DNA from 3 places in the Azospirillum brasilense genome. Region 1 is predicted to be linked to each of the others. Evidence: riboswitches for the same ligand, from Rfam matches in the RefSeq annotation. Region 1 holds a riboswitch; each other region holds the start of a gene.
What was found. Region 1 has a riboswitch for cobalamin ahead of D3869_RS26600 (energy-coupling factor ABC transporter permease). Riboswitches for the same ligand answer to the same signal wherever they lie in the genome.
Positions count from the first base shown of each region.

Region 2: another riboswitch for cobalamin. It lies ahead of cobW (cobalamin biosynthesis protein CobW); the one in region 1 lies ahead of D3869_RS26600 (energy-coupling factor ABC transporter permease).
Region 3: another riboswitch for cobalamin. It lies ahead of D3869_RS31980 (ribonucleoside-diphosphate reductase subunit alpha); the one in region 1 lies ahead of D3869_RS26600 (energy-coupling factor ABC transporter permease).

Region 1 covers NZ_CP032348.1:154,010-157,168, forward strand. Annotated here, with positions in the region: gene D3869_RS26595 (superoxide dismutase) at 1-124, shown strand, start outside; gene D3869_RS26600 (energy-coupling factor ABC transporter permease) at 190-870, opposite strand; cobalamin riboswitch at 1,046-1,284, opposite strand; gene D3869_RS26605 (glycosyltransferase family 9 protein) at 1,429-3,159, shown strand, end outside.
Region 2 covers NZ_CP032346.1:926,541-929,699, forward strand. Annotated here, with positions in the region: gene D3869_RS18300 (ABC transporter ATP-binding protein) at 1-444, opposite strand, end outside; cobalamin riboswitch at 735-950, shown strand; gene cobW (cobalamin biosynthesis protein CobW) at 1,128-2,186, shown strand; gene cobN (cobaltochelatase subunit CobN) at 2,350-3,159, shown strand, end outside.
Region 3 covers NZ_CP032349.1:624,634-627,792, forward strand. Annotated here, with positions in the region: gene D3869_RS31980 (ribonucleoside-diphosphate reductase subunit alpha) at 1-1,314, opposite strand, end outside; cobalamin riboswitch at 1,437-1,684, opposite strand; partial or broken gene D3869_RS31985 (methylmalonyl-CoA mutase family protein) at 1,810-1,920, shown strand; gene D3869_RS31990 (LysR substrate-binding domain-containing protein) at 2,017-2,913, opposite strand; gene D3869_RS31995 (MFS transporter) at 3,049-3,159, shown strand, end outside.

The DNA.
Region 1 (3,159 bases):
CGCCTATTACCTGAAGTATCAGAACCGGCGCGCCGACTATCTGGCGGCCTGGTGGAACGTGGTCGACTGGGGGGCGGTGAACCGCCGCTACGCGGCGATCCGCAAGGGCGAACTGGTGATCTGAACGGAAAAGGGCGGCGGGGATGTCCCCGCCGCCCTTCCTGCGAACCGTCCGGTCCAGGGGGCCGGTCAGGCGCCCTGATGCAGGCGGATGTTGAACAGCGGGCCCTGGCTCTGGCGGCGCAGCGCCTTGGCGATGGCCAGCACGGCGAGGTCGGCCAGCGGCTCGACGATGATGACGGTCATGTAGGCGGCGCCGAAGGAGGCGACCTCCGTCATGGTCTCGGCGGTGAAGCCGTGGCCGTAGAAGGCCCAGAAGGCCACCCAGGCGACGATGCCGCCCTGGTAGGCGGTGGAAAGGGCCAGCGCCTGCGAATACTTCAGGTCGACATAGGGCGTGGCGTCGGGAACGATCCGCTTCGCCAGCAGGCTGATGCCCCACAGCGGGACCAGCAGCGTGGTGACGTTCATGCCGTACTGCGGCAGGTCGAAGGGCGCGAAGAACAGGCCCTGGATCAGCAGGCCGGCGGCGAGGCCGATGGAGGCCGCACCGGCGCCGAACAGCAGGAGCAGCGTCGAACCGAGGATCAGGTGAACCTCCGACACGCCCACGGGGTGGTGCGGGAACACCTCGAAGAAGCTGAAGACCAGCGCGGTGGCGATCAGGCTGCGCAGCACCAGCGGTGCGATCCCGCCGTTGTTGCGGACGTCGTCGCGCGCCAGCTTGCCGGCCATCGCGAAGCCGCCGGCGGCCGTCGCGTAGCTGAGAGCGATCTTGGCGCCGTCCACGACGCCGGGTTCGATGTGCATGCTCTATGCCCTTTCCGAGTCTGCCATGCGTTGGGAGGGGCGTCGTTGCTGGCAGGCACCGGCATCGCAACCCCCTTGGTCCCCTTGGCTGGGCGCACCGGGGGGACGGCTTGCGGAGGACGGGCGGCCGTCGGGCCGGACATCGGCAAGCGACCACCGGGGCACCCCGCCCGAGGACGTACGTTCGGTCACGGCAGGTCTCCTGGCTTGCGGGTCAAGGCGGCATCGTCCGGCCTTCCCGGCGCCCGTTCCCGCAGGCGGCGCCAGTGACACGGAAAGGACGAGGCCGCTCACCGCTCACAGTTGCGGGGGCAGCGCCGGATTTGCCGTGTCTCCCCCTTCGGGGCGGCTCACCGGCTTCCCTCTTAGCCCCGCGACCGGAGGGCGCGGGGAACCATAACCGGCGCCAGGGTAGGGGCGGGGTCCCCCGCCGTCAAGAGGGGGATGGCGACCCGAGGGGGGAGCCGCACGGCTTCCTTGACACCGCTCCCGTGGAACCGACAAGGTCCGGCGGACTGCGCGAGGCCGGATCAACGGGCGAAGGACGGGGTTGCGGGCATGCTACCGGTTCACTTCCTGACCATCGTGCTGAACGGCGATCCCTTCATCCGCTATCACCTGGAGGTGTTCCGCCAACTGCCCTTCCCCTGGCACTGGCACGTCGTGGAGGGGGTGGCGGAGCAGGTCCGCGACTCCTCCTGGTGCGCGCAGCGGGGCGGGCGCGTCCCGCAGGACCGTCACCGCGACGGGCGCAGCAGCGACGGCACCTCGGAATATCTCGACCGCATCGCCGCGGAGGAGCCCGGGCGGGTGTCGGTCTACCGCAAGCCGCCCGGCATGTTCTGGCAGGGCAAGGTGGAGATGGTCACCGCGCCGCTGGCCGCCATGACCGAGGACTGCCTGCTCTGGCAGGTCGATGCCGACGAGCTGTGGACAGCGGAGCAGATCATCCGGGCGCGCCGGATGTTCCTCGACTCGCCGTCGCGCACGGCGGCGCTGTACCTTTGTCATTTCTTCGTCGGCCCGTCCCTGGTCCTCGACCGGCTGGACCAGTACGGCAATTACCGCGCCTACGAATGGCTGCGCACCTGGCGCTATCGGCCGGGCGATTATTGGCAGTCGCACGTCCCGCCCCGGCTGATGCGCCCGCAACCCGATGGGTCCGAGGTCGAGCTTGGCGCGGCCAACCCCTTCCTGCATGAGGAAACGGCGGTGGGCGGGCTGGTCTTCCAGCATTTCGCCTACGCGACACGGGAGCAGGTCGCGTTCAAGGAAATCTATTACGGCTACGACGGCGCGGTCGAGCGGTGGGACGCCCTGCAGACGGCGGGTCGAGCGATCGGCCGCGGCACCCTTCCGCTGCGCGATTTCTTCCCCTGGGTGACCGACGCGGCGACCGTCGCCCGCGCCGAGCATGCCCTGGTGGAGCCGCTGGCGCGCCCGGACGCCGACGGAGCCTGGGGCTTCGTCCCGCCGGCGCGGGGCGCCTCCACCGCCCCGGCGGTGGCGCTGCTGCGGGACTCCGGTCCCGCCGCCCGCCGCCGCCCGCTCGTGCCCGGCGAGCCGCCGCCTTTCCCGGTCGATCTGATCCGCAGCGTCGGCGTGTTCCTTCTGGATGGCGCCGGCGCCGTGCTGCGGGCGTCGGGTGTCCTGCGGGAGCTGCGGCGGGCCTTGCCGCTGGCCCGCATCACCGTCTTCGCGACGCCGGACGCGGAGGCGGCGCTCGCCCTCTGCCCCTACGTCAACCAGCGGGTCACCCTGCCGCCGCTGACGGGGCGGGCGCCCGATGACGCGCTGGTGAGCGCCGTGCGCCAGGAGATCGGCGAGCAGTTCGGCGGCGCCTTCGACCTGACGATCAACCCGGTCCAGGGGGAGGATGCCGGTTTCGCCAACCGCCTGATGCAGGATACGGGGGCGCCGCTCCGCCTTGGTTGCCGGGTCGGCCGGCCGGTGCGCGGCTATTACGCCGACGCCTTCCTGACCCACGTCGCGCCGGCTCCCGCCGGTCTGCTGGGGGCGCTGACCGCCGGGGAGCCGGACCCCGCCACGGAAGTCTGGACCTCTCCCGCCGGGGAGCGGGCCGCCGCCGCGCTTCTGGCCGAGGGCGTTCCGGCGCGCTGGCGCTGCGCCGTCGGCCTGTCCGCGTCCGCCGGCGCCGGCAGCCTGTTGGACCTGGGCCGCCGCCTCGCCGGGCGGGGCGACACCGCTCTGATCCTGGTCGGCGGGGAGGCCGCCAAGGGGGCCGCGGCGCGCATCGCCGGGGAAACGGGGGACGCCTGCCTGAACGCC
Region 2 (3,159 bases), on a different replicon from region 1:
GGCGGCGGTGTGGCCGGCCCAGGGGGTCAGGTTCACCGCTTCGATCAGCTCCTCGGCGCGGGCGTGCAGGTCGTACAGGCTGGCCTCCGGCTTCCAGAAATGGAAGCTGGTGCCGCGCGGCCGCTGCAGAGCGACGCGGACGTTCTCCAGCACGCTGAGATGCGGGAAGACGGCGGAGATCTGGAAGGAGCGCACCATGCCGAGCATCGCCACGTCGGCGGGCTTCATGGCGGTGATGTCGCGCCCCTTGTAGAGGATCTGGCCGCGCGTCGGCGTCAGGAACTTGGTCAGCAGGTTGAAGACCGTGCTCTTGCCGGCGCCGTTGGGGCCGATCAGCGCGTGGATGGTGCCGCGGCGAACCTGGAGGTTCACCTCCTTCACCGCGATGAAGCCCTTGAACTCCTTCGAGAGTCCGCGCGCTTCCAGAATGATGTCGTCGGCCATGGGTGCCGCTTTTCCCTCCCTGTTCGTCCGCGTCGTCTGCCGGTCCGCGTTTTTGGTTAGGCTGATATAAGCACAGAACATGCCAATTGCGGGAAAATTCGTTAATCCGTTGATATCGTTGAATTCGCGAAAGGCGGCGATGGGCATCGCACGCGGTCTGGAGTGTCAGCTTTCCAGACAGACTGTACCGATCTTCCGACACACCAACGGCGGGATGGACGGAGCGTTCCGGGTTCGGCGGCGCGGTTTCCGGGCACCAAATGGCCGCTTGCAAATCGGGGGTCCGCCTGCAATTCTGCGCCTCCGACGGTGCCCCGTCCGCCGTGAAGGCGCGGGGATAATAGGGAATGCGGTGCGGACCCGGATGGGGTCCAAGGCCGCGGCTGCCCCCGCAACTGTGTGCGGCGAGTCCGCCTCCGGAAATGCCACGGGCCGACAGGCCGGGAAGGCGGGAGGCGCGGCGACGACCCGCGAGCCAGGAAACCTGCCGCCGGACCGACACTCATCCAATCCGCCGGGTGTGGCGGAGACAGGGAAGCCAGATCATGACGCCTCGCGCCGTCCTCAGTCCGTCCGCATGGCCGCTCCAGGCCGCCGCTCCGTCCCCGGCCGCCGGGCGCCCGCTCCGCTGACCGGCGGACCGGCCCACCCCATCCCCTATTTCAATTTTCAGGAGACGGCCGATGAACACCGGCCCGCTGACCGCCGGGAAGACCCCGGCCACCGTCATCACCGGCTTTCTCGGCGCCGGGAAGACGACGCTGATCCGCAGCCTGCTGGAGCAGGCCGGCGGGCGCCGTCTGGCGCTGATCATCAACGAATTCGGCGATGTCGGCATCGACGGCGAGATCCTGCGCGCCTGCGGCGATCCCACTTGCAGCGAGGACGACGTGATCGAGCTGGCGAACGGCTGCCTGTGCTGCACCGTCGCCGACGACTTCGTCCCGGCCATCGAGAAGCTGCTGTCCCGCCCGCAGCCGCCGGAACACATCATCATCGAGACGAGCGGCCTCGCCCTGCCGAAGCCGCTCGTCCAGGCCTTCCACTGGCCGGCGATCAAGACGCGGGTGACGGTGGACGGGGTGGTCGCGGTGGTCGACGCCGCCGCCGCCGCGGAAGGCCGCTTCGCCCCCGATCCGGCGGCGCTGGCCGCCCAGGCCGCCGAGGCCGGGCAGCTCGACCACGAGACCCCGGTGGAGGAGGTGTTCGAAGACCAGCTCCTCTGCGCCGACCTGATCGTGGTGAACAAGACCGATCTGGTCGAGGCCGCCGCTCTGGCGAAGGTCGAGGACCTGATCCGCGCCGCCATGGCCGAAGGTGGCACGGGGCGCGAGGCCAAGATCCTGCGCGCCAGCAACGGCAAGGTCGATCCGGTGGTTCTGCTGGGCGTCGGGGCCGGGGCCGAGGACGACCTCGCCAACCGCCCCAGCCACCATGACGAGGAGGAAGGCCACGACCACGACGACTTCACCAGCTTCGTCGTGGAGCTCGGCCCGCAGCCCGACCCGGCGGCGCTGGCGAAGACGCTGGAGCGGGTCGCCGCCGCCCATGGCGTGCTGCGCCTGAAGGGCTTCATCGACGTACCGGGCAAGCCGATGCGCCTTCTGGTGCAGGGCGTGGGAACGCGCATCCAGACCCATTTCGACCGCTTCTGGAAGCCCGACGAGCCGCGCCGCAGCCGTCTGGTGGTGATCGGCGAGACGGGCCTGGACCGCGACGCCGTGACCGCGGCGCTGTCTTAAAAAGCCCTCTCCCGCCCCGGGAGAGGGAGGGACCCGCTCGCAGAGCGGGAGGGTGAGGGTCGCACGCGGAGACCGCACCGACCCTCGCCCGCCCCCTCACCCGCCCGCTTCGCGGGCACCCTCTCCCGGGACGGGAGAGGGAGTGTTTGCAAAGCTGTGGCCCATGCACCTACTCGCCGCCCGCCAGGAAGACCTCGACGCCGGCCCCCAGGCCGTGGATCTGGGGCAGAGCCCGGCGGACCTCGTCGTCCTGTCCTTCTCCGACAGCGACCTGACGGCGCTCGCCGCCTGCTGGAAGCGCCACCGCGACACGTTGCCGACGCTGCGGCTGGCGAATCTCGCGCGGCTGGGGCACCCGCTGTCGGTGGACCTCTACGTCGAATCCGTGATCCGCAAGGCAAAGCTGGTCGTTCTGCGGCTGCTCGGCGGGGCGGGCTATTGGCGCTATGGGCTGGACCATGTCGCCGCCGCCTGCCGGGAGTCCGGGGTGGCGCTGGCCGTGCTGCCCGGCTGCGCCCAGCCGAACCCCGCCCTGGAGGGCTACGGCACCGTTCCGGCCGAGGCCACGCAGCGGCTGTGGCGTGGATTCACCGAAGGCGGGCCGGACAACATGGCCAACCTGCTGGCCTACGCCGCCACGCTGGCCGGGCAAGAGCTCCCCTGGCGCGAGCCGGCGCCGTTGCCGCGCTTCGGCGTCTATGAGGGCTGGTCCGGCCACGTCACCGGCCCCTGCGCGCCGGTCGTCTTCTACCGCTCCCACCTGCTGGCCGGCGATCTGGAGCCGGTGCATGCGCTGTGCGACGCGCTGGCCGCGCGCGGCCTCGCCCCGCTGCCGCTGTTCGTGGCGAGCCTGAAGGAGCCGGACTGCGCCGCCTGGATGCGCGCCACCCTGACCGCCCGCAGCGCCGCCGTCGTGATGAACCTGACCGGCTTCTCGGCGGCGCGCGAGGAGGGGTCGCCGCTGGAGGCCAAC
Region 3 (3,159 bases), on a different replicon from region 1:
GGCGGCGTCGGCGTCGCGGCGGATCTTGCGGAAGAAGCGCAGGTTCCACACCTTGGCCATGGCGCTCTCGAAGGGGATGCCGCGCGCCTGGAGGAAGGAGTGGAAGCCCATCACCCCCAGCCCCACCGACCGTTCGCGCATCGCCGAATAGACGGCGTTCTCCATCCCTTCGGGCGCTTCCTCGATGAAGCGGGTCAAGACGTTGTCGAGGAAGCGCAGCACGTCCTCGACCAGCCCCTCCTCACCGTTCCAGTCATCCCAGGTCTCCAGGTTCATCGAGGCGAGGCAGCACACCGCCGTGCGCTCGTTGCCCAGATGGTCCTTGCCGGTCGGCAGGGTGATCTCGCTGCACAGGTTGGAGGTGGAGACGCGCAGGCCGAGGTCGCGCTGGTGCTTGGGCAGGGCGCGGTTCACCGTGTCGCCGAACAGCAGGTACGGCTCGCCGGTCTGCATGCGGGCTTCCAGGATCTTCTGCCAGACCTGACGGGCGTTGACGTGCCTCAGGACGGCGCCGGTCCTGGGGCTGATCAGCGGAAAGGGCCTGTCGTCGCGCACCGCCTCCATGAAGGCGTCGGTGATGATGACGGCGTGGTGCAGGTTCAGGCTCTTGCGGTTGAAGTCGCCCGAGGATTTGCGGATCTCCAGGAACTCCTCGATCTCCGGATGGTGGATGTCGAGATAGACGGCGGCGGAGCCGCGCCGCAGGGAGCCCTGGCTGATCGCCAGCGTCAGGCTGTCCATCACGCGGATGAAGGGAATGATGCCCGACGTGCTGCCGCAGCCTTTCACCGGCTCGCCGATGGAGCGCACGCCGCCCCAATAGGTGCCGATGCCGCCGCCGTTGGAGGCCAGCCGGACGTTCTCGTTCCAGATGTCGACGATCCCGTCGAGCGAATCGGGCACCGCGTTGAGGAAGCAGGAGATCGGCAGGCCGCGCGTGGTGCCGCCGTTGCTGAGAACCGGCGTGGCCGGCATGAACCACAGGCGGGAGATCGCGTCGTACAGGCGCTGGGCGTGCGCGGCGTCGTCGGCGTAGGCCGCGGCGACGCGGGCGAACAGGTCCTGGTAGCTTTCCCCCAGCAACAGGTAGCGGTCGTCCAGCGTCGCCTTGCCGAAGGCGGTCAGCAGGGCGTCCCGGCTGCGGTCGATGCGGATGGCGGAGGGATCCGGCGGCGTCCAGCGCTCCGCCGGGGCGCGGCCGCCGGACCGCTCGGGCGTCCGCCGGGGCAGCGCCAGCAGGTTTCCGTGACGGTCGAAGCCGTTGGCGAGGTCCTGGGTGAAATCCTGGGCGAGGTCCTGAGCGAGCGCCGGCATCCGTGATCCCTTGTGCTTGTGCGGCTTCTTGTGCGGCGGGAGGGCACGGGAGCACGACTTGCGGAAGCGCGGACGGAAACGCCGCGCGGGGGCAAGCGTACCACCGGGACACCCCGCCCGTGGACGTTCATTCGGTTACGGCAGGTCTCCTGGCTCACGGGTCGTTGCGGCTCCGTCCGGCCTTCCCGGCGCCGTCGTCCCGAACCGGGATGGGCACCAGTGACGCTGAAACGACGCAGCCGCTCTCCGCTCACAGTTGCGGGGGCAGCGCCGGCCTTGCCGCGATCCACCGTTTGGGGTGGCGACGCACCGGCTTCCCTCTTAGCCCTAGATATTGGATATCCAGAGAACCGTAACGCAAGATGGAGTAGCGGGAAGCCCGCAGCCTGTCAAGCCATACGGATGCGACGGGGTCCCCCCGTTCACGCGCCGTCAGGCCGAAGCGTTCCTCCAGGCACCGCCGAGGCGTCGGGCGCCTCGGAGCCGGCCCGCGCCATGCACCTGACCGCCCGCACGGCGCGGCGCATCATGGCGCGGCGCGATCCTTGGGTGAACACGCTGCGCACCACGGTGGCCGGATTGGTCGCCGGGGTCGGCGGAGCAGACGCGGTGGCGGTGCTGCCCTTCGACGCGGCGCTGGGCGAATCCGATGACGTCGCCGGCCACAGGTCGAGATCCGGCACCGCGGATTTGCCCGGCCCGTCACCGTGGTCCTTGGGCTTCTCCGACCAGCCAGTCGACGAAGCCGGCGACCAGGTTTCCGGCATCGGCCTGACGGGGAACAAGCGCGACGTACCCCGTCCTCGGAACCCGGATCTCTGGCAGCGGCGTCATCAGCCGTCCGCCGGCAACGTCGATCTCCAGCATCGGCAGGGGGCCGATCCCGATGCCAAGCCCGTCTTCCACCGCCTGACGGGTTACGAAAAAGTGATCGAACATCTGGCGGGGAAGCCCGGCAAGGTGCTGGAGCCCGGCCGCATCGAGCCAGCTCGCCCAGTCGCCGGCCCGGGTTTCGCTTGCAAGCAGGCTATGCCCCTCGATGTCGGCGGGCTTCAGGATCGGCCGTTGCGCGAACAGCGCCGGGCTCATGATCAGCGTGTCCACGTCATCCAGCACCGGGACGATACGATGCTGAGGCCACACATGCTCCCGGGCAACGCCGCGCCGGATCGCCACGTCGACACCCCCGCGCAATTCCTCGAGCACGGTGGAAACCGTCGTAACCGCGACTTCGACATGCGGATGGTCGGCGTGGTAGCGATTGAGACGCGGGATCAGCCAGCGCATCGCGAAGCTGGTCGGAGCGCTTACACGCAGGATGCGGCGCGCGTTGGGCCGGCCACACGCTTGCGCCGCGACAGCCAGGCGATCGAAGGAAAGACCGACCTCGGCGGCGAAGATCCTCGCCATCGGCGTCGCGACCATGCGGCGCCCCTCCTTCATGAAAAGCCTCTGCCCGAGCCAGCTTTCAAGCGCGGCGATCTGCCGGCTTACCGCGCCGTGGGTAAGGCCGAGTTCGGTTCCGGCTTCGGCATAGCTGCCGGTCCGGGCCGCGACCTCGAAAATGCGCAGGGCGTTCAAGGGGGGAAGGCGGCGCATCGGCGATCCGTGAGAAAAACGAACGTTATCCGTGATTCAAAGCATACTAGTCGATGAAACAACACACGTATACCATGCCTTCGGTACGGACCCAGCCGGGCAATGCCCGTTGTGCCTCCGAGGAACCCGTTAAAGATGAAATCGAAAGACTGGTGGGATCAGAAAAAGAAAAGCCTGACAGGCGCATGCCTCGCCCACGCGCTGCATGATGGGTATACCGACGCTCTCTACGTCTTTCTGCCGGTG